DNA from 3 places in the Streptomyces sp. NBC_01216 genome. Region 2 is predicted to be linked to each of the others. Evidence: riboswitches for the same ligand, from Rfam matches in the RefSeq annotation. Region 2 holds a riboswitch; each other region holds the start of a gene.
The links. Region 2 has a riboswitch for cyclic di-AMP ahead of OG393_RS03740 (M23 family metallopeptidase). Riboswitches for the same ligand answer to the same signal wherever they lie in the genome.

Region 1: linked by a shared signal. The riboswitch ahead of OG393_RS00950 (transglycosylase SLT domain-containing protein) and the one ahead of OG393_RS03740 (M23 family metallopeptidase) in region 2 are both predicted to bind cyclic di-AMP.
Region 3: linked by a shared signal. The riboswitch ahead of OG393_RS19685 (transglycosylase family protein) and the one ahead of OG393_RS03740 (M23 family metallopeptidase) in region 2 are both predicted to bind cyclic di-AMP.

What each region holds. Positions count from the first base shown of each region.
Region 1 is NZ_CP108677.1:224,219-230,252, reverse strand. It holds gene OG393_RS00955 (FecCD family ABC transporter permease) at 1-740, shown strand, start outside; gene OG393_RS00950 (transglycosylase SLT domain-containing protein) at 944-1,810, opposite strand; cyclic di-AMP (ydaO/yuaA leader) riboswitch at 1,814-1,998, opposite strand; partial or broken gene OG393_RS00945 (dienelactone hydrolase family protein) at 2,564-3,151, shown strand; gene OG393_RS00940 (ribonuclease H family protein) at 3,239-3,925, shown strand; gene OG393_RS00935 (alpha/beta fold hydrolase) at 4,019-4,864, opposite strand; gene OG393_RS00930 (radical SAM protein) at 4,967-6,034, opposite strand, start outside.
Region 2 is NZ_CP108677.1:858,908-864,941, reverse strand. It holds gene OG393_RS03760 (aspartate aminotransferase family protein) at 1-112, shown strand, start outside; gene OG393_RS03755 (helix-turn-helix domain-containing protein) at 226-876, shown strand; gene OG393_RS03750 (DUF6126 family protein) at 897-1,052, shown strand; gene OG393_RS03745 (tyrosine-protein phosphatase) at 1,055-1,867, opposite strand; cyclic di-AMP (ydaO/yuaA leader) riboswitch at 2,259-2,415, shown strand; gene OG393_RS03740 (M23 family metallopeptidase) at 2,418-3,353, shown strand; gene OG393_RS03735 (SGNH/GDSL hydrolase family protein) at 3,502-4,296, shown strand; gene OG393_RS03730 (STM4011 family radical SAM protein) at 4,283-5,176, opposite strand; gene OG393_RS03725 (STM4012 family radical SAM protein) at 5,186-6,034, opposite strand, start outside.
Region 3 is NZ_CP108677.1:4,421,149-4,427,182, forward strand. It holds gene OG393_RS19670 (globin domain-containing protein) at 1-1,175, opposite strand, end outside; gene OG393_RS19675 (cytochrome P450 family protein) at 1,396-2,646, shown strand; gene OG393_RS19680 (transglycosylase family protein) at 2,761-3,732, shown strand; cyclic di-AMP (ydaO/yuaA leader) riboswitch at 3,990-4,164, shown strand; gene OG393_RS19685 (transglycosylase family protein) at 4,168-4,854, shown strand; gene eno (phosphopyruvate hydratase) at 5,164-6,034, shown strand, end outside.

The DNA.
Region 1 (6,034 bases), 630 kb from region 2:
ATCCCCTCGGCAGTCCGGACGTGATCGGACTCGGCGCTGGCGCGGGCGCGGGCGCGGCCGTCGTCGCCCTGCTCCTGCCGGACACCGTGCCGGTATCCGCCGGAGCACTCCTCGGCGCGGTCCTGGCCATGGTGCTCGTCTACGTGTCGACCGGGACCGGCTTCCGTAACCCGGTGCGCCTCGTCGTCGCCGGTATCGGCGTCTCCGCCATGGCGGTCGCCGTCATCCAGTACGTCGTCTACGCCGTCGAGCGGGACAAGGCGACCGTGCTCAGCGCCTACGTCAACGGCAGCCTGTCGGCCCGCTCCTGGGAGGACGCGACCACGATCTGGCTGGTCCTCGCCGGGGTCGTACCGCTCGCCGTGCTGCTCTCGCGGGACATCGGAATCGGCGAGATGGGTGACGACACCGCGGCGGCGCTCGGCGGCCGGCCCGCCCGGACCAAGACCGTCGCCGTCACCCTGGCGATCGTGCTGTCGGCCGGTGCGGTGAGCGTGGCGGGGCCGATCGCCTTCATCTCCCTGACGGCCCCCCAGATCGCCAAGCGGCTGTCGCGCGGATCAGGCCCCCAGCTCGCGCTGTCCATGCTGTTGGGCGCGCTGCTGCTGGTCCTGGCCGATCTCGCCGCCCAGCAGATGCCGCTCCTGGAGAATCTGCCGGTGGGCATCTACACGATGGCCATCGGCGGTCTTTACCTCGGCTACCTGCTGGTCCGCGAATGGCGGCGCGGCACGCTGTAGTCCGGGCGGCGCTGCCACCGCGTGCGTCCCCACCCGCGTCCCGAGGGGCCCGCGCCGCATCGCGGGCGCGCGGACGACAGGGGGGAAGGCCCTGACCCCCGAGCGGTCAGGGCCTTCCTCCTGTCGCGGTGAGAGCCTGTCGATCGAAGGTCACCCGACAGGCTCTGAGGCGGCGCGCCCGTCAGGAAGCGCCGTCGCCCCGGTCAGTAGGCGCCGAAGACGTTGTCGATGGAGCCGTAGCGGTCGGCCGCGTAGTTGCAGGCGGCGGTGATGTTGGCGACCGGGTCGAACAGGTCCATGGACGTACCGGGCACGTGGTAGGCGAGGAACGTCGGCTGGATGACCTGCAGCAGGCCCTTCGAGGGGGTGCCGGCCGCAGCGTTGGAGTCCCAGTTGTTCACGGCCTGCGGGTTGCCGGAGGACTCGCGCATGATGTTGCGGTGGATTCCCTCGTAGGAGCCGGGGATGCCGTGCTGGGCCATCACGTCCAGCGACTCCCTTATCCAGCCGTCGAGGTCGTTCGTGTAGTTCTTGGCCGCGACGGGAGCGGCGGCCTGCGTCTGCGGCGCGGGGGTGGTGCGCTGCTGGGATCGGCTGGCCCGGTCGGTGGACGTGGCCTGTGCCGGCTCGGCCGTCTTCGTCTTCGTCTTCTGCGCGGGTGCGGAGGACTTCGGCTTGGCCGCTGTGGAATTCCGGTGAAGCGTCAGCTTGAGCCCGGGATGAATAAGTGACGGATTGTCACCGACCGCGTCGTGATTGGCGCGGTAGAGAACCTTCCAACCGCCTCGGACGCCCTGTTCGTAAGCGATCATCGAGAGAGAGTCCCCCGGCGCGACGGTGTACGTCTTTGGGGTGGTGGCGGGTGCCGCCGGAAGGGATTCCGTGATCTTTTGAGAGACATTTGCGGCGGCGTTAGCCGTGGCAATGGCAGGAGTGATCTCGGGAGCCGCGTGGGCGGTGGCGGACGCGACCAGCGGAAGCGTCAGGGCGGCGCTACCCGTGCTGATCAGGGCGATACCACGGGCGAGCGGGCGACGCTTCGGGCGTCGGTGCTTACCGTTTGCAGGCATGACGGATTTCCTCTCCGGCGCCTGCGGGGTGAGCTGTCGGGTTCGGGCTGGAGATGCCCGGTCGCACAGGTGCGACTTCACCCCTAGCCGTTCCGGAGTCCGGACCGGCGAATACATGGGTCCCCCGCTCCTGCCGGCGGTGAATAGTGGGAATTGCGGATGGTGGCAGGATTCGGCGTTCCATCCGAATGGAGGTGACCGTAGGCGAGAAATGCCGTCGATAACAAGACGCTCCGAGTGGCCGGCGGGCGGGGCCGCGAAGGTGGAGGAGGCCCCGAATCTCCCTGAAACGCTGGGAGATGGGGTCCGTGGGCGGGTCACCGGGTCGCGTGCCCGTGAGTCATGTCACCTGGAAGAAATGTCCGACATCATCCGATAATTGCGAGCAAAGGAAGATTGATCCTTGGAGGGTAACTGGTCGTTTTATGGCTTTTTATGCGCGTGTTGAGGTCCCGGTGCGGAGGCGAGAGTCCGCCGGTGACCCGACCGCCGCACCGCGACGGACCCCACGAGCGCGCGCGGCGACAGCGCGGGCCGGTCTGTGGGCCTCGACTCCCCTGCCCCCGGTTCCCGAGGCATGTCCCCTCCCCGACAGAGCCGGCGTCCGGACACCTCGCCCGAGAGCAGCCTTAGGCTCATGAGGCCGGCGGACCGGCGGGCGCCTTCCCGCCCCAGGGGAGTGGCGGCGCCGACCCTCCCGTCAGCCGACGCTCACCGAGGGGTGCGCTCGCAGCCAGAGGCGGGCGTCCCACGAGAAGGAGTCCCATGGCCGAGGTACTGCTGTTCCACCACGCGCACGGTCTGACGGCGGGCGTCACCGCCTTCGCCGGCGAACTGCGCCGGCACGGCCACACCGTGCACGTGCCCGACCTGTACGAGGGCCGCGTCTTCGACACGCTCGAAGAGGGTGTCGGACACGCCCAGGCCCTCGGCTTCGACACGATCGTCGAGCGCGGTGTCCACGCCGCCGAGTCGCTGCCGGACGGGCTCGTCCTCGCCGGATTCTCCCTGGGCGTGCTCCCCGCGCAGCGGCTCGCGCAGACCAGGCCCGGCGCCACCGGGGCCCTCCTCTTCAGTGCCTGCATCCCCGCGGACGACTTCGGCGGCTGGCCGGACGGCGTTCCGGTGCAGGTGCACGGTATGGACGGCGACCCGTACTTCACCGGGGAGGGCGACCTCGACGCCGCCCGCGCGCTCGTCGCGAGCACCGGGAAGGCCGAGCTCTTCCTCTACCCCGGCGAGGAGCACCTGTTCGCCGACAGCACCCTGCCGTCCTACGACGCGAGCGCCGCGACCCTGCTCACCGAACAGGTGCTCGGCTTCCTCGGCGCCGCCGGATAGCGGTGTGGGGCCCCGGGTGGCCGGGACGGGGAGCGCCCACCGGATCGGCGTGTGTGCCTCCGGCCCCCGGCATGCCAGGATCGTGGCATGGTGCAGAAGATCATCGCGGCGTGCGACGGCGCGTCGAAGGGCAATCCCGGGCCCGCGGCCTGGGCATGGGTCGTCGCCGGGACGGACGGCGAGGTCGCGACCTGGGAGGCCGGTCCGCTGGGCAGCGCGACGAACAACGTCGCCGAACTCACCGCGCTCCAGAGACTCCTGGAGGCCCTCGACCCGGCGGCGCCGGTGGAGATCCGGATGGACTCCCAGTACGCCATGAAGGCGGTCACGACCTGGCTGCCGGGCTGGCGCCGCAAGGGCTGGAAGACCGCCTCGGGCTCCCCGGTGGCGAACAAGGACCTGGTCGTGCGGATCGACGAACTCCTGGCCGGCCGCCAGGTGGACTTCGTCCACACCCCGGCGCACCAGGTCGACGGGGACCGTCTGAACGACGCCGCCGACCGGGCGGCCGGCCACGCCGCCCGCACCCAGCAGGCCATCGGCTCGGCGGCCGGCTCCGAGCTGCCGCCCGCCGGACCCGGCGGCGGCGCCGCGAGGCCCGTCGGCGCCGGAGGCCGGCCGACGGCCCGCCGCCCGGGCTCTCGCACGACGGGCGGTGGTTCCCTGAAGGCCAGGTTCTCCGGCCGATGCCGTTGCGGAAGCCCCTATGCCAAGGGCGAGACGATCACGAAGAACCCCGACGGCTGGGGTCATCCGGCCTGCGCGACGCCCTGACGCACGTCGGCGACCGAGTCCGTACGCGGCACGTCCGCCGCCGACGGACAGGGCCCTCTCGCCGGCCCCGTGCCCCCGGCCGCCGGTGCTCCGTCACGCGAGAAACGCCGCGGTGCTCGTCACGAACAGCTCGGAGTCGTCGAGCCAGGGGAAGTGTCCGGCCCCCCGCTGTACGACGAGTTCCGCGCGCGGGAAGACCTCGGCCACCTCGGCGACGGCGCGCGGAGGGGAGTTGAGGTCGGCCTCACCGGCCAGCAGGAGGACGGGCGACCCGAGGCGACCGAGCGCGGCCCGGACGGCCGGGGGATCGAAGGCACCCTCGGCGCCGTACGTCGCGGCGGCCTCCCCGTTGCGCTGTCCGTCCGCCGCGGCCTGGTGGGCGCGGGCGGTCCCGTCCCAGCGGCCGTACAGGAAAGGGGCGATGGCCTGGAACGAGCTGGCCGTACCCTGACCGGACACGAGGGCCTCGAGCGCCGCGAACGCCTCCGGGAACCACGGCTCGCCCTGGTGCAGCCGTGCCGCCTCCAGCCGGTCGTCGGCGGTGACCGCCACGCCGAAGGCCAGCACGCTCGGTGTGATCAGCGCCAGTCTGCCGATCCGCTCCGGGTGGCGGCTCGCGTACGCCGCCGCCAGGTTGGTGCCGCCGGAATGCGCCAGCAGGTCGACCGTGCCCAGGCCGAGATGTTCCCGCAGCGCCTCCACATCGTCGACGAGCCGGTCGCAGCGGTACGTCGCGGGGTCCACCGGTGTCGCGGACCGGCCGGTTCCGCGCAGATCCAGCAGGACCAGCGGCCGACGCGCGGCGAGACCGCCGAGGTCGCCCAGGTACGCGGAATCCTGCATCGGACCGCCCGGGAGGCAGACGACGGGAGGACCGTCCCCGTCCCCCCGTCGGTGGTAGGCGAGTTCGGTCCCGTCGGGAGCGGAGAAGGCAGGCATGCGCGGCACCCTCACACGGGACGTGCGCGACGGGCAAGCGGGTTACCCCGCCGCCCGGCGGCGTCCGGAGCGGGACCCGCCACGGAGTCGGGGCCGGTTCCGTCAGAGTCCTTCGAGGCTGTCCATGAAGGAGCTCACCGAGAACACCGCGCGACCGGGGCCGGCCGGACCGTAACCGGGCGGCGAGCTCAGGCCGAACTCCTCGAGCGTCGCCCGGTACGTCTCCAGGAGGCGGATGTGGTACTCCAGCGGCGCGCCCAGCGGATTGGCCTTGCCCAACGGAGTCGTGGGCTCCGGGCACCAGGTGGTGAAGCGCGGCACGACACCCTTCGACATGAAGAACCGCAGGCCCTCCGCGGTCGACTCGATCGCCTCACTCACCTTCGTGAAGCCGAAGGGCTCGGCCATCTCGATCCCCGCCACGAAGTTGGGGATCACCTGGCGCGCACCGAACACCTCCGCGGCGTCCAGAATCCTGCGGTGCCACTCGTCACGGCCGACGTAGCGCTCCTTGCCCGGGCAGTGCAGCTCGAACAAGCGCCGGTCCCAGACCTCGAAGTTGGGATGGTAGATCCGGATGCCGTAGTCGTGGAAGCGCTGCACGGCGTCGCGGGGCAGCGCCTGAGCGACGACCTTGCCCGTCCAGCGGCCCGGGAAGCGTTCCTCGATGGCCTGGGCGTAGTGGCCGTAGAAGTCGGCCTCGTCACGGCCGCCCACCTGGGAGGTGATGGAGCCACCCGTGAGGGTGTAGGCGCGTGAGGTGCCCGCGGTGTCGTACCGGTCGATGATCTCCAGCGCCTCCAGCACCTCCTCCACCGGCTTCACACCGGTGTACGGACGGCCCGCGGCCTTGTGCTGGCGCCAGTTGTGGTTGATGTCGCAGAACTGGCACTCCTCCTTCGCGCCGAAGTACTGGCACACCCGGAACACCGTCAGATAGATGAGGTATCCCCACTGGATGGTCGGCGCGACCTCCATGACGGACTTGCCGTTCGACAGCGTGTGCCGGTAGTACTCCGGCATCGGCGGCAGGCCGACGTCCGCGATCCGAGCCCCGTCCAGGTACAGGCCCAGCGTCCCGTCCTCGCCGCCGCGCACGACGTACGGGGAGTCGGGGTTGACGCGTACGGACACGACGGTGCGCCGCAGCCCGTACGGGCCTCCGGTGAG
Region 2 (6,034 bases):
GGACCGTTTCGTGACCGCCTTCACGGCGGTGATGGAGGACGCCCACGGCGGCGGCGGGCTGATGTGGGACTTCGGGAAGACGCTGGTGAAGCAGGCGGTGGCGCAGCGCTGAGGGGCCGGTCCCGGGGCGTGCCGCGCGTTTCGGCGCCCCCGGTCAGGGCCGGGGATATTTGCCTGTGAGGCAATAAATTTGCCCCAGAGGAAAGTTCCTGGCGCAATGGGTGCATGGAGCACCTCCCCGAGGAGCGGTCCTCGGACCCGGCGCCGCCGTTCGCCGGCCAGGACGCCCCGCCCGCACTGCCCGACGTGGCCCCCCAGTTGCGCGGCCTGCGCCGACGCCGGGGGGTCACCCTGGAGGCCGCCGCCCAGCGGGCCGGGCTCTCTCCGGCCCATCTCTCCCGTCTCGAGACGGGCCGCCGGCAGCCCTCGCTGCCGATGCTGCTCGCCCTCGCCCGCATCTACGGTACGACGGTCTCGGAGCTGCTGGGCGAGGCCCCGCCCGAGCGTGATCCCATCGTCCGGGCCGGCCGTTCCGAACCGGTCGAGGCCGACGGCTGGGTCTACCGCCAGGCGGGCGGCCCCGGCCGCGCCCTGCAGGCGCTCCGCGTCCACGTGCCATACGCCACCAGAGCCGACATCGTGCGGGTCCATCCCGGTGAGGAGTGGCTGCACGTCCTCGGCGGCCGGGTGCGCCTGGCCCTGGGCGAGGCCGTGCATGTGCTCGACCCGGGGGACAGCGCGCACTTCGACTCGCTGACCCCGCACCGCATCGGCGCCGCCACCCGCGACGGCGCCGAACTGCTCTTCGTCCACACGCTGATGCAGAGCCCCGTGGCCGAGCTGTGTCTCGGCGAAAGAGCACCGCATCAGCGCTGAGCCCATCGGAAGGGGCCGTCATGTCCGAAAAGTCTGTACCTGTCACCGGCGAGGAGCGTGAGGCCGGGAAGTTCCCGAAAGGGCTCGTGCTGCGCCTCTTCGCCTACCTGGTGGCGGGGCACCTCTTCGCGGGCTTCCTCTATCTGCTCTTCCTGCTCGGCGGGCAGAACCAGTAGGGCTACGCCTCGGTGAGCAGGCGTGCGCGCAGCCGCTCGCGGGTCTCCGGGGAGAGTCCCAGTCCGTCCGTGAGATAGCTCTCCTCCGTGCCCCAGGTCTGCTCGATCGTCTCGAACGCGGCCCGGATGTATTCCAGGCGCGCGTCGAACAGCGGGCGCAGCAGCTCCATCACCTCGGGCGACATGGCGTCCGCGGCGGTGGAGCTGCGGCGCACCTTGTAGCGGCGGTGCGGATCGTTCGACTTGAGGTAGTCGGCCTCGATGGCCTCGCGCTCCACGCCGACCGCGAGCAGTGAGATCGCGATGGACAGGCCCGCGCGGTCCTTGCCCGCCGCGCAGTGCATCAGGGCGGGGACGCTGTCCTCGGCCAGCGCGTGCAGGACGTGGCTGTGCTCCGTCGTGCGTTCGACAATCATCTTTCGGTACGAAGCGGACATGCGGGCGGCCGCCTTGCCGTCACCGAGCGCCTCGCGTAGCTGGTGCAGCTCGCCCTGGCTGACGAGCTTCCAGAAGTCCTTGCCGTCGGCCGGGTCGTTGAGCGGGATGTTCACGTTCCGTACGCCCGGGAGTTCGACGTCCGGGCCCTCGATCTTGCGGTCGGCGTGATTGCGGAAGTCGAAGACCGTGTGCAGGCCGAGTGTCGTCAGGAAGGTCGCGTCCTCCCCGGTGGCGTGTGCGAGGTGGCCGCTGCGGAAGAGGCGCCCGAACCGCACGGACCGGCCGTCCGTGGCGGGCAGGCCGCCGACGTCGCGGAAGTTGCGTACGCCGCTCAGCTCGGGTTCGGTCGACGGGACCTGTGGCAGCTGCTGCGTCACGAGTGCTCCTGAGTGTTGACGATCTTCGATCGTGCGCGATCGGTTCCTGGCGCAATCATCCCGGCATGTGGCTGGTCCACACACCCCTGGGACGGTAATGGGCGTTGTGTCCGAATTAATGCATTAGGGGTAACACGCCCTGGTTGTGGGGGAGATGGGGCGGGTGCGTGAGCAGCGTCATAGCCGTGACGGACCGTGCCTGATCGTCTTTCGCGACACCCCTGCGGCGAAAGGAGGGAGAAGGGTCGTCATCCACGCAGGGTGACCGGAAATTCCCTTCGGATATCGAAGGCCGGAATGTCCGCGGAATGCGGCGGCTTGTTCCCGCCGACCCCGCTCGTCTACGGTCACGCTCAATCCGGTCGGACCGCCGAATCCTGCCACCGTCCGGAATTCGCACCCACCCACGTGTGGCAGGAGCGGGGGACCCAGGTAGTACGCCGGTCCTTCAGTCCAGGACGGCTCGGGGTGAAGTCGCGTGAGAGCGCGACCGGACATCTCCAGTCCGAACCCGACAGCTCACCTCGCAGGCGACGGAGAGGAATTCGCCATGCCCGCGAAGGGTAAGCACCGCCGTCCCAAGGCCAACCCGATCACCCGCGGATTCGTCGCCGCCGGAGCCGGTGGCGCCGTCGTCGTCCTGCCGCTCTTCGGTGCGACCGGCGCCCACGCCGCCGAGCAGGCCGCTCCGGCCGCGGCTCCCCGGCAGGCCGTCACCGCCGCCGCGACGCAGGCCCCTGCCGCCGCCCCGGCCGCGAAGGCCAAGCCCCGCACGTACTCCGTCGTCCCCGGCGACTACCTGTCGAAGATCGCCGCCGAGCACCACCTCGCCGGCGGCTGGAAGAAGCTCTACGCCGACAACCGCCAGGTCGTCGGCGAGAACCCCTCCCTGATCCTCCCGGGCATGAAGCTCACCCTCGGCGCCAAGTCGACGGCCAAGGCTCCCGCCCCGAAGGCCGCCGCGAAGGCCGCGGCCAAGAAGTCCTCCGCCGGCTCGGCCGAGACCCGAGGCACCCGCAGCGCCGAGCGCACCGCGGTGGAGGCCGCCCCGGCGGCCCCGCAGTCCTCGCGGGCCTCCTCCTCCGGCTGGGTCGCGCCGGTCGGCGGCGGCATCTCCACCCCGTACCGCGCCTCCGGCTCCATGTGGTCCTCCGGCTACCACACCGGCGTCGACTTCATCGCCTCCTCCGGCACCTCCGTGAAGGCCGTCGGTCCGGGCACCGTCTACTCCGCGGGCTGGAGCGGCGCCTACGGCAACGAGGTCGTCATCCGGCACGCCGACGGCACGTACTCCCAGTACGCCCACCTCTCCTCGCTGTCCGTCTCCGCCGGACAGACCGTCACCGGCGGCCAGCAGGTCGGCCTGTCCGGTTCGACCGGCAACTCCACCGGGCCGCACCTCCACTTCGAGATCCGCACCACCCCCAGCTACGGCTCGGACATCGACCCGCTGGCCTACCTGCGCGCGCACGGCGCCGCCATCTGATCACCGACGCTCCGTCAGGCCCGGCACCCCGCGTGCCGGGCCTCGGCGTATTCCGGCTTGGCGCAATCTTGACCGGTGGTGTATCTCACCTGTCGTCAACCCCTCCTTACGGTCGCGTAGGTCACACCCCCGGGGGAAAAATGCTCCCGTGGCAGACGATTCGAGATCAACAGACATCCACGCATTCGGGTCGTACGCGGCGATCGGTGACAGCTTCACCGAGGGCGTCGGAGACCCGGGGCCCGACGGGAAGTACCTCGGCTGGGCGGACCGCTTCGCGGTCCTGCTCGCCGATCAACGGCCGGAGCACGACGCATTCCGTTACGCCAACCTGGCCGTGCGCGGCCGGCTCCTCGACCAGATCGTCGCGGAGCAGGTGCCGCGCGCGAAGGAGCTCGCCCCGGACCTGGTGACCTTCTGCGCCGGCGGCAACGACATCATCCGCCCCGGTACCGACCCCGACGACGTGGCCGAGCGGTTCGAGCACGCGGTCGCCGACCTGACCTCGGCCGTCGGTACGGTCATGGTGACGACCGGGTTCGACACCCGTGACGTTCCCGTGCTGCGGCACCTGCGCGGCAAGATCGCCACCTACACGGCGCATGTCCGGGCCGTCGCCGACCGCTACGGCTGTCCCGTGCTCGACCTGTGGTCCCTCCGGTCCGTCCAGGACCGGCGGGCCTGGGACGACGACCGGCTGCACCTGTCGCCGGAAGGCCACACCCGGGTCGCGCTCCGTGCCGCCCAGGTCCTCGGCATGGAGGTGCCCGCCGACCCCGACCAGCCCTGGCCCCCGCTGCCGCCGCGCGGCACCCTCGAAGTGCGGCGGGACGACATCCACTGGGCCCGGGAGTACCTGGTCCCGTGGATAGGGCGTCGGCTGCGGGGCGAGAGCTCGGGCGATCACGTGGCGGCCAAGCGCCCCGACCTCATGCCCCTGTAGGCGGCCGGGACAAGGGCGCCCCCGGGGGAGACGGCGGCACGGACACGGGGATCCGCTCCAGCACACCGCCCGCGAACACGTCGTACAGCGGCAGCGTCTCCAGGTGGACGTAGCCGATGTGACAGTCGCAGACGGCCAGCGGGCACGCCCGGGGAGTCAGGGCCGCGCGGTACGAGCCGTCGTACAGACCGCCCAGCTCGTCCTTGACGAAGTGACAGCGCCGGACCGTGCCGTCGCCGTCCACCGAGATCACCGACTCGCCGGTCCGGCAGGGGAGACCGGCGGAGCGATGCGGCCGGCGGCTGTACGGGAAGAGGGGGTCGAGGGCGGTCCAGTCCTCGGCCTCCTCGTCGGTGTACGTGTGCCCTTCGGCGGCGTTCACCCACAGATAGACCCGCGGGGGGAGAGCGGCCCGCAGCCGCCGGGCGTCCTCCCGGTGCTCGGGCAGCCCGACGATCCCGACGCTGTACCGCGTCCCCCGGGCCGTCAGCTCGCCGCACTTCGCGAGGAACCGCTCGTAGGGCGTCTGGCCGGGGTGGTAGGTGCACCAGAGCGCCAGCGTGCCGGGATCGGCCCCGGCCGTCCAGTCGGTGCGGCAGCTCAGGTTGGTCTGGATCGCCACCCGTTCGACATGCGGCAGCCAGGACAGTTCGGTGAGCGTGCGCCGGTACCAGGACCGCACCAGGCCCTCGCCCCACGGAGTGAAGAGGATCCGCAGCCGGTCGCCGGTCTGCGCGGCGGCCCAGGCCGCGAACCGCTCCAGCGCCGCCCGGTCCGCGCGCAGCCGCTCGGGGCTGTCACGTCGCTTGGCGAAGGGACAGTAGGGGCAGTCGTAGTCGCAGGAGGCGAGCGGCCCCCGGTACAGGATCGTCAGGTCCACGCGGCCCCCCTACTTCGGCTCGTAGGCCGCCATGGCCGCCCGCACCGCCGGGGAGAACAGCTCCGGACCGATCCCGTCCGAGTGCGCCAGCCCCTCGGCGGAGAGCCGGAGCAGCCCGTCCGGGGCCTCCTGGTCCAGCCAGCCCAGCGACTCGAACCGGGCCAGCTCCTCGGCGAAGTCCGCGTGAGGCGAGGAGCCGAACCGTCCCGTGTACTCCGCCACGGGCATGCCCCGGGCCTGCAGCAGCGACTGCAGCAGATGGCGCCGGCGCGCCTCGCCCGCGTCGACCGGTCGGCCCACCCGGGCGTGGCCGAAGTCCGCGGTGCCCGTGTACACGTCGATGATCGAGCGGATCTCGCGCATGTCGACGGCGTAGTCGAAGGAATAGTGCAGCGTCGAGGTGTAGGAACGGGCGCCACAGCCCAGACCGACCATGCCGTCGGTCTGGCAGGCATGATCGGCGCCACCCTGCGGCGGGCCGCCCGCGCGGCGGAACATCCGCATCGACACCTGCTCGTAGCCCCGCGCGAGGAGGTGGTCCCGGCCGTGACGGTACAGGCGCAGTCGCTGTTCGTCCCACTCCGGGTCGGCGTCGGGCGAGAGCCGGCCCAGCCCGGTGAGCGGACGGACGTACAGCGGATAGAGGTACAGCTCCTCGGGGCGCCAGGCGAGGGCCGCGTCCAGCGAGCGCCGCCAGCTCTCCTCGGTCTGCCCGTCGATGCCGTAGATGAGATCGATGTTGAGCACCGGTACGCCGGTGTCCCGGATGCGGCCGAGCGCGGCCTCCACCTCCGCTCGGCGCTGCGGACGCACAGCGGCCCGCGCCTCCGACTCGACGAAGCTCTGTACCCCGATGCT
Region 3 (6,034 bases), 3.6 Mb from region 2:
CATTCCGGGGTCGGCGGGTCGAGCAGACGCTCCGCCGGGGTGGCCGGGCGCACGAGGAACCGGCCCACGGCCGGCAGCACGTCGTGCAGGACCCGGCCGGGATCGGCGCCGAGGTGCTCCAGTACGGGCACGGTCTCGTCGAGGAGGCGGGCCGGCCCGGCGAGGTACACGTCGTGCGCGGGCCAGTGGCCGCACATCCCCAGGGCCTGGTGCAACCGCTCGGTGGCCTGGGCGCGGCGACCGCGCGGCGCCGCGGTGATGCAGCTCAGCCGCAGGCCGGGAATCCGCTCCCCGAGCCGCTCGGCCTCCGCGCGCCCGTAGAGGTACTCCCGGGCCCGCGCGACGAGGAAGAGGCGCGCCTCGGTGTCCCCGGGGGCCTCGGCCAGCTCTTCGAGGAGCGCCTTCACCGGCGCCCACCCGGTGCCGGCGGCTATGTAGGTGCGCGGCTTCCCGAGTGGGGTCCGCGCGGTCAGCCCGCCGCCGGGCGGGCTCAGCCGCAGCGTCTCTCCCACCCGCACCCCGTCGACCAGTGCCGTGCTCATCAGCCCGCCGCGGATGAGACTGACGTGCAGGTCCAGTGTCCCGTCCGGGCGGGGCGCGTTGGCGACCGAGTAGGTACGCCAGATCCGAGGGACCCGGGGCGAGCTCACGCCGACGTACTGTCCCGGCCGGTAGGGGTACGGCTGCCGGGGCCGCAGCGTCAGGACCGCCAGGTCGTCCCCGAGCCGCTCGTGCCGCACCACCTCGGCGTCCCACCAGACCGGCTCCCCGGACTCCCGCGCCCGCTCGGCGCCCGTCATCATCAGGTCCGCGACGAAGCCGTACGCCTCGGTCCACGCCTTCTCGGCCTCGACGCTCCAGGAGGCCCCGGCGGCGTGCGCGAAGGCCGCGACCAGGCTGGCCCCGACCGCGGCGTAGAGCGCGGGCGCGGCGAGGTACTTGCGGTGGTCGCGCCCCAGATGCGCGAGGTACTCCGCCAGGCCGGGGTCCTCCAGCCGGGTCACGACCTCGGTGAGCGCGGCGAACAGCCGGTCGCGTTGCGGGCGCATGTCCTCGGGGAACAGCTCCCGCACACCGGGGTTGTTCCAGAAGAGATGCGAGTAGAAGTACGTCACGGCGTGCTCGGCGCGTCTCTCGACGACCGCGAACGTACTCCTGAGCAACTGAGGGTCCACGCGGGAGAATCTAGGGCACCTGCCTTCACGTGACCGACACACCTTCTCCCCAAGGGGGCTTCGCACGGCGGGAATCGCTCGTGGCCGGGCCGCCCGGCGGCGGGCTGTCCGCTCCCCGTCCGGGCCGCCGACCGGGGCGGACGTGCCCGTCCGGACAGCCGGGCCCGCGCGGGCCCGGCGGCGGGGCGCACGGCCGACGGGTCCGGATAGTGTCGGGGCCATGCACGACCAGCTCCCCGCGTCCGCGCCGGAACTCTTCACCTGGGAGTTCGCGACCGACCCCTATCCCGCCTACGCGTGGCTGCGCGAGCACGCGCCCGTGCACCGCGCGAAGCTGCCGAGCGGCGTCGAGGCATGGCTGGTGACACGCTACGCGGACGCCCGGCAGGCCCTCGCCGACCAGCGGCTCTCCAAGAACCCGGCGCACCACGACGAGCCCGTGCACGCCAAGGGGAAGACCAGGATCCCCGGGGAGCGCAAGGCCGAGCTGATGACCCACCTGCTCAACATCGACCCGCCGGACCACACCCGGCTGCGCGGACTCGTCTCGAAGGCGTTCACCCCGCGCCGGGTCGCCGAGTTCGCCCCGCGCGTGCGGGAACTGACCGACCAGCTCATCGACCGGTTCGCGCGGGAGGGCAGCGCCGACCTCATCCACGACTTCGCCTTCCCACTCCCCATCTACGCCATCTGCGACCTGCTCGGCGTACCGCCCGAGGACCAGGACGACTTCCGGGACTGGGCCGGAATGATGATCCGGCACGGCGGCGGGCCGCGGGGCGGGGTCGCCCGCTCGGTGAAGAAGATGCGCGGATATCTCGCGGAGCTGATCCACCGCAAGCGTGAGGATCCGGGCGACGACCTCATCTCCGGTCTCATCCGGGCCTCCGACCACGGTGAGCACCTCACCGAGAACGAGGCGGCGGCGATGGCCTTCATCCTGCTCTTCGCGGGCTTCGAGACCACCGTCAACCTGATCGGCAACGGGATGTACGCGCTGCTGCGCCATCCCGGGCAGCGCGAGCGGCTCCAGACCTCGCTCGCGGCGGGCGACCGGGGGTTGCTGGAGACCGGCGTCGAGGAACTGCTCCGCTACGACGGGCCGGTGGAACTGGCGACCTGGCGGTACGCCAGGGAACCGCTGGCCCTCGGCGGCCGGGACATCCCGGCCGGGGACCCGGTGCTCGTCGTGCTCGCCGCCGCCGACCGGGACCCGGCGCGGTTCGACGAGCCGGACACGCTCGACCTGTCCCGGCGCGACAACCAGCACCTCGGCTACGGGCACGGCATCCACTACTGCATCGGTGCCCCGCTGGCCCGGCTGGAGGGCCAGACGGCGCTGGCCGCACTGCTGACCCGACTGCCCGATCTGCGACTTGCGTGCGATCCGGCCGATTTGCGCTGGCGGGGCGGGCTCATCATGCGCGGATTGCGCACGCTTCCGGTGGAGTTCACCCCTCTTGCGAACTGACCTCTCGTCAAAACTGTGACTTTTATGTGATCTCCGCTGCATCGACTTGTGACTGACGTTCGAATGCGGCTACGTTCACCGTCGTCTCAAGCAGTCAGGCGAAAGGCACTCCGTATGCGCTCCGGGAACGGACGACACCGCAGACCACGACAGGCCCCCGCGATCGTCGTGGCGGCAGGCGTGACCGGCTCGGCCCTCGCCCTGCCGCTGCTCGCGACCGGCTCGGCCTCCGCCGCCGACGCCGCCACCTGGGACCGGGTCGCCGAGTGCGAGTCGGGCGGCCTGTGGAGCGCCGACTTCGGCAACGGTCTCTACGGCGGACTCCAGTTCACCCAGGAGACCTGGGAGACGTACGGCGGAACGGCCTACGCGTCCCGCGCCGATCTGGCCAGCCGTTCCCAGCAGATCGCGGTCGCCGAGCAGGCGCTCGCCGCGCAGGGCACCCAGGTGTGGGCCACCTGCGCCCCCATCGCCAAGCTGACCAACGACGGCGCCGCGCCCGAGGTCGACCCCGGTACGAGCCCGGCGCCGGCCGCCCCCTCCGCGCAGGCCGAGCCCGGCCGGCCCGCCTCGAAGCCGGCCGGCCCGGCGGACCCCGGCGCGTCGGCCGCGAGCCCGGCCGGCCCGGGAGCGTCCGGCGCGGCCGAGCCGCAGGAGACGGCGGAGCGGTCGGTCCTGCCGGACGCCTCCGCCGGGACGTCGGTGCCGGACGAGACCGGCGCGCCGGTCACCGGCGGCGCGCCGGCCTCCGGTATCGGCAAGCATCGGGGCGAGGCCGCGCCCGAAGGGGCGGGCGACGCGGGTACGGGGCAGGAGGGCGGGCGGCACGCCTCGCCCGCTGACGGGCAGGCAGGTGGACCGGCTCCCGGCGACGGTTCGGAGGATTCGGGCACTGTGGACACTTCGGGCGAATACACCGTCCAGCCTGGCGACAGTCTTTCCGAGATCGCTCGGGAGAAGGAGCTGTCCGGCGGCTGGACCGCGCTCTACGAGACCAACCGTCGCACGGTCGGTGCCGATCCGGATCTCATCCTCCCTGGTCAGAGCCTCGATCTGAGCGAAGAACCGATCGTCGACCAGGGGTAGTTCAGGGCTTTATGTCCGTTCTGTCCAAATGAGACATGAGTCTCTTCGGCCCTCGGGGCGTGTCACGTCCGCAAAGTTTGCTCCAATCGCTCCTCACCTGCATAAACACCCCTCATAGGGACGCAGGGAGGGGCGATTTGGCCGTTTTGGCCTTCTTTGAACTTCGTGCGGTCTGTGTCTACGGTCGTGACCGCTCGCCACCGCGGGCCCCGTCGACCGGTAACGCCGAATCCTGCCGCCGGCCGAGGGGAACAGTCGTCGCGCAAGCGCCGCAGGCAGGAGCGGGGGACCCAAGGTAAGTGCCGTTCCCGGCCGTTGAGACAGACGGCCGCAGGACCGGCTTGGGGTGAAGCCACGTGCTCGTCACGCGGCCGGGCAACTCACATGGCCCGAACCCGACAGCTCACCTCGCAGGCGTCGGTGAGGAGAATCCCCATGCTGTTTTCCGCCAAGGGCAAGCACCGTCGTCCTTCCAAGGCCACCCGTGCCCTCGCCCTCGCCGGCGTGGCCGGTGTCGCCGTCGCCGCTCCGCTGATGGCGGCCGGCTCCGCCTCCGCCGCGACCGCCGCCGAGTGGGACACCGTCGCCCAGTGCGAGTCCGGCGGCAACTGGTCCATCAACACCGGCAACGGCTACTACGGCGGCCTGCAGTTCTCGGCCTCCACCTGGGCGGCCTACGGCGGCACCGCCTACGCGGCCACCGCGAACCAGGCGTCGAAGTCCCAGCAGATCGCGATCGCCGAGAAGGTCCTGGCCGGCCAGGGCAAGGGTGCCTGGCCGAGCTGTGGCGTGGGCCTGTCCGGCGCCGCCTACACCGGTGGCGTCACCGCGACCGCCCCGCAGCCGGAGCGGAAGGCCGAGCGGCCGACCACCCGCAGCGAGCAGCGCACGGCCCCGAAGGCGACGCCGAAGAAGGCCGAGTCGAAGACCGTCACCACCCCGACCGGCAAGAAGGTCGAGAAGGGCGACGGCGAGTACAAGGTCGTCGCCGGCGACTCCCTGAGCAAGATCGCCGCCGCCCACGACGTCAAGGGTGGCTGGGCGAAGCTCTTCGAGCTGAACAAGGACGTCGTCCAGGACGCCGACCTGATCTACCCGGGCCAGCAGCTCCACCTGAAGTGAGCCCGACAGACTGAGAGCCTGTCGGGTGGCCTTCGGTCGACAGGCTCCTCCCCGGGTCTCCCGACCCTCCCGCGGTGACCACCCCGTCCCGGCGCGCCCTCCCCCGTGCGCGCCGGGACGGGGTTTCCGCGTTACCGCCCGGTAGCTTCGAGGTGCTTCGCCCCTTTATGCATGCCCTTGGGTCCTTTTTCGTCCCAGGGGGCGGGCGCCCGGCTGGCCGGGGCTCCGGAGCCGGTTAGGCTCTTGTCGCAAGGCCAAGCGACCCTGCACGGCTCTTGCGTCACATCCCGCGTCACATCCCAGAAGGAGATGCTCGTGCCGTCCATCGACGTCGTCGTAGCCCGGGAAATCCTGGACTCCCGAGGCAACCCCACGGTCGAGGTCGAGGTCGGCCTCGACGACGGCAGCACCGGCCGTGCTGCCGTTCCGTCCGGCGCATCCACCGGTGCGTTCGAGGCCCTCGAGCTCCGCGACGGTGACCCGAACCGTTACCAGGGCAAGGGTGTCGAGAAGGCCGTCCTCGCCGTCATCGAGCAGATCGGCCCGGAGCTCGTCGGCTACGACGCCACCGAGCAGCGACTGATCGACCAGGCGATGTTCGACCTGGACGCCACCCCGGACAAGTCCTCGCTCGGCGCCAACGCCATCCTCGGTGTCTCCCTCGCCGTGGCGCACGCCGCCTCCGAGGCATCCGACCTGCCGCTCTTCCGCTACCTCGGCGGCCCGAACGCGCACCTGCTGCCCGTTCCGATGATGAACATCCTGAACGGCGGCTCGCACGCCGACTCCAACGTGGACATCCAGGAGTTCATGATCGCCCCGATCGGCGCGGAGTCCTTCTCCGAGGCCCTGCGCTGGGGCACCGAGGTCTACCACACCCTCAAGTCCGTCCTGAAGACCAAGGGCCTGTCCACCGGCCTGGGCGACGAGGGCGGCTTCGCCCCCAACCTGGACTCCAACCGCGCCGCGCTCGACCTCATCCTCGAGGCCATCAAGCAGGCCGGCTACGTCCCGGGCAAGGACATCGCGCTCGCGCTCGACTGCGCCGCCTCCGAGTTCTACAAGGACGGCGCCTACGAGTTCGAGGGCAAGTCCCGCTCGGCCGCCGAGATGACCGAGTACTACGAGGAGCTCGTCTCCGCGTACCCGCTCGTCTCCATCGAGGACCCGCTGTTCGAGG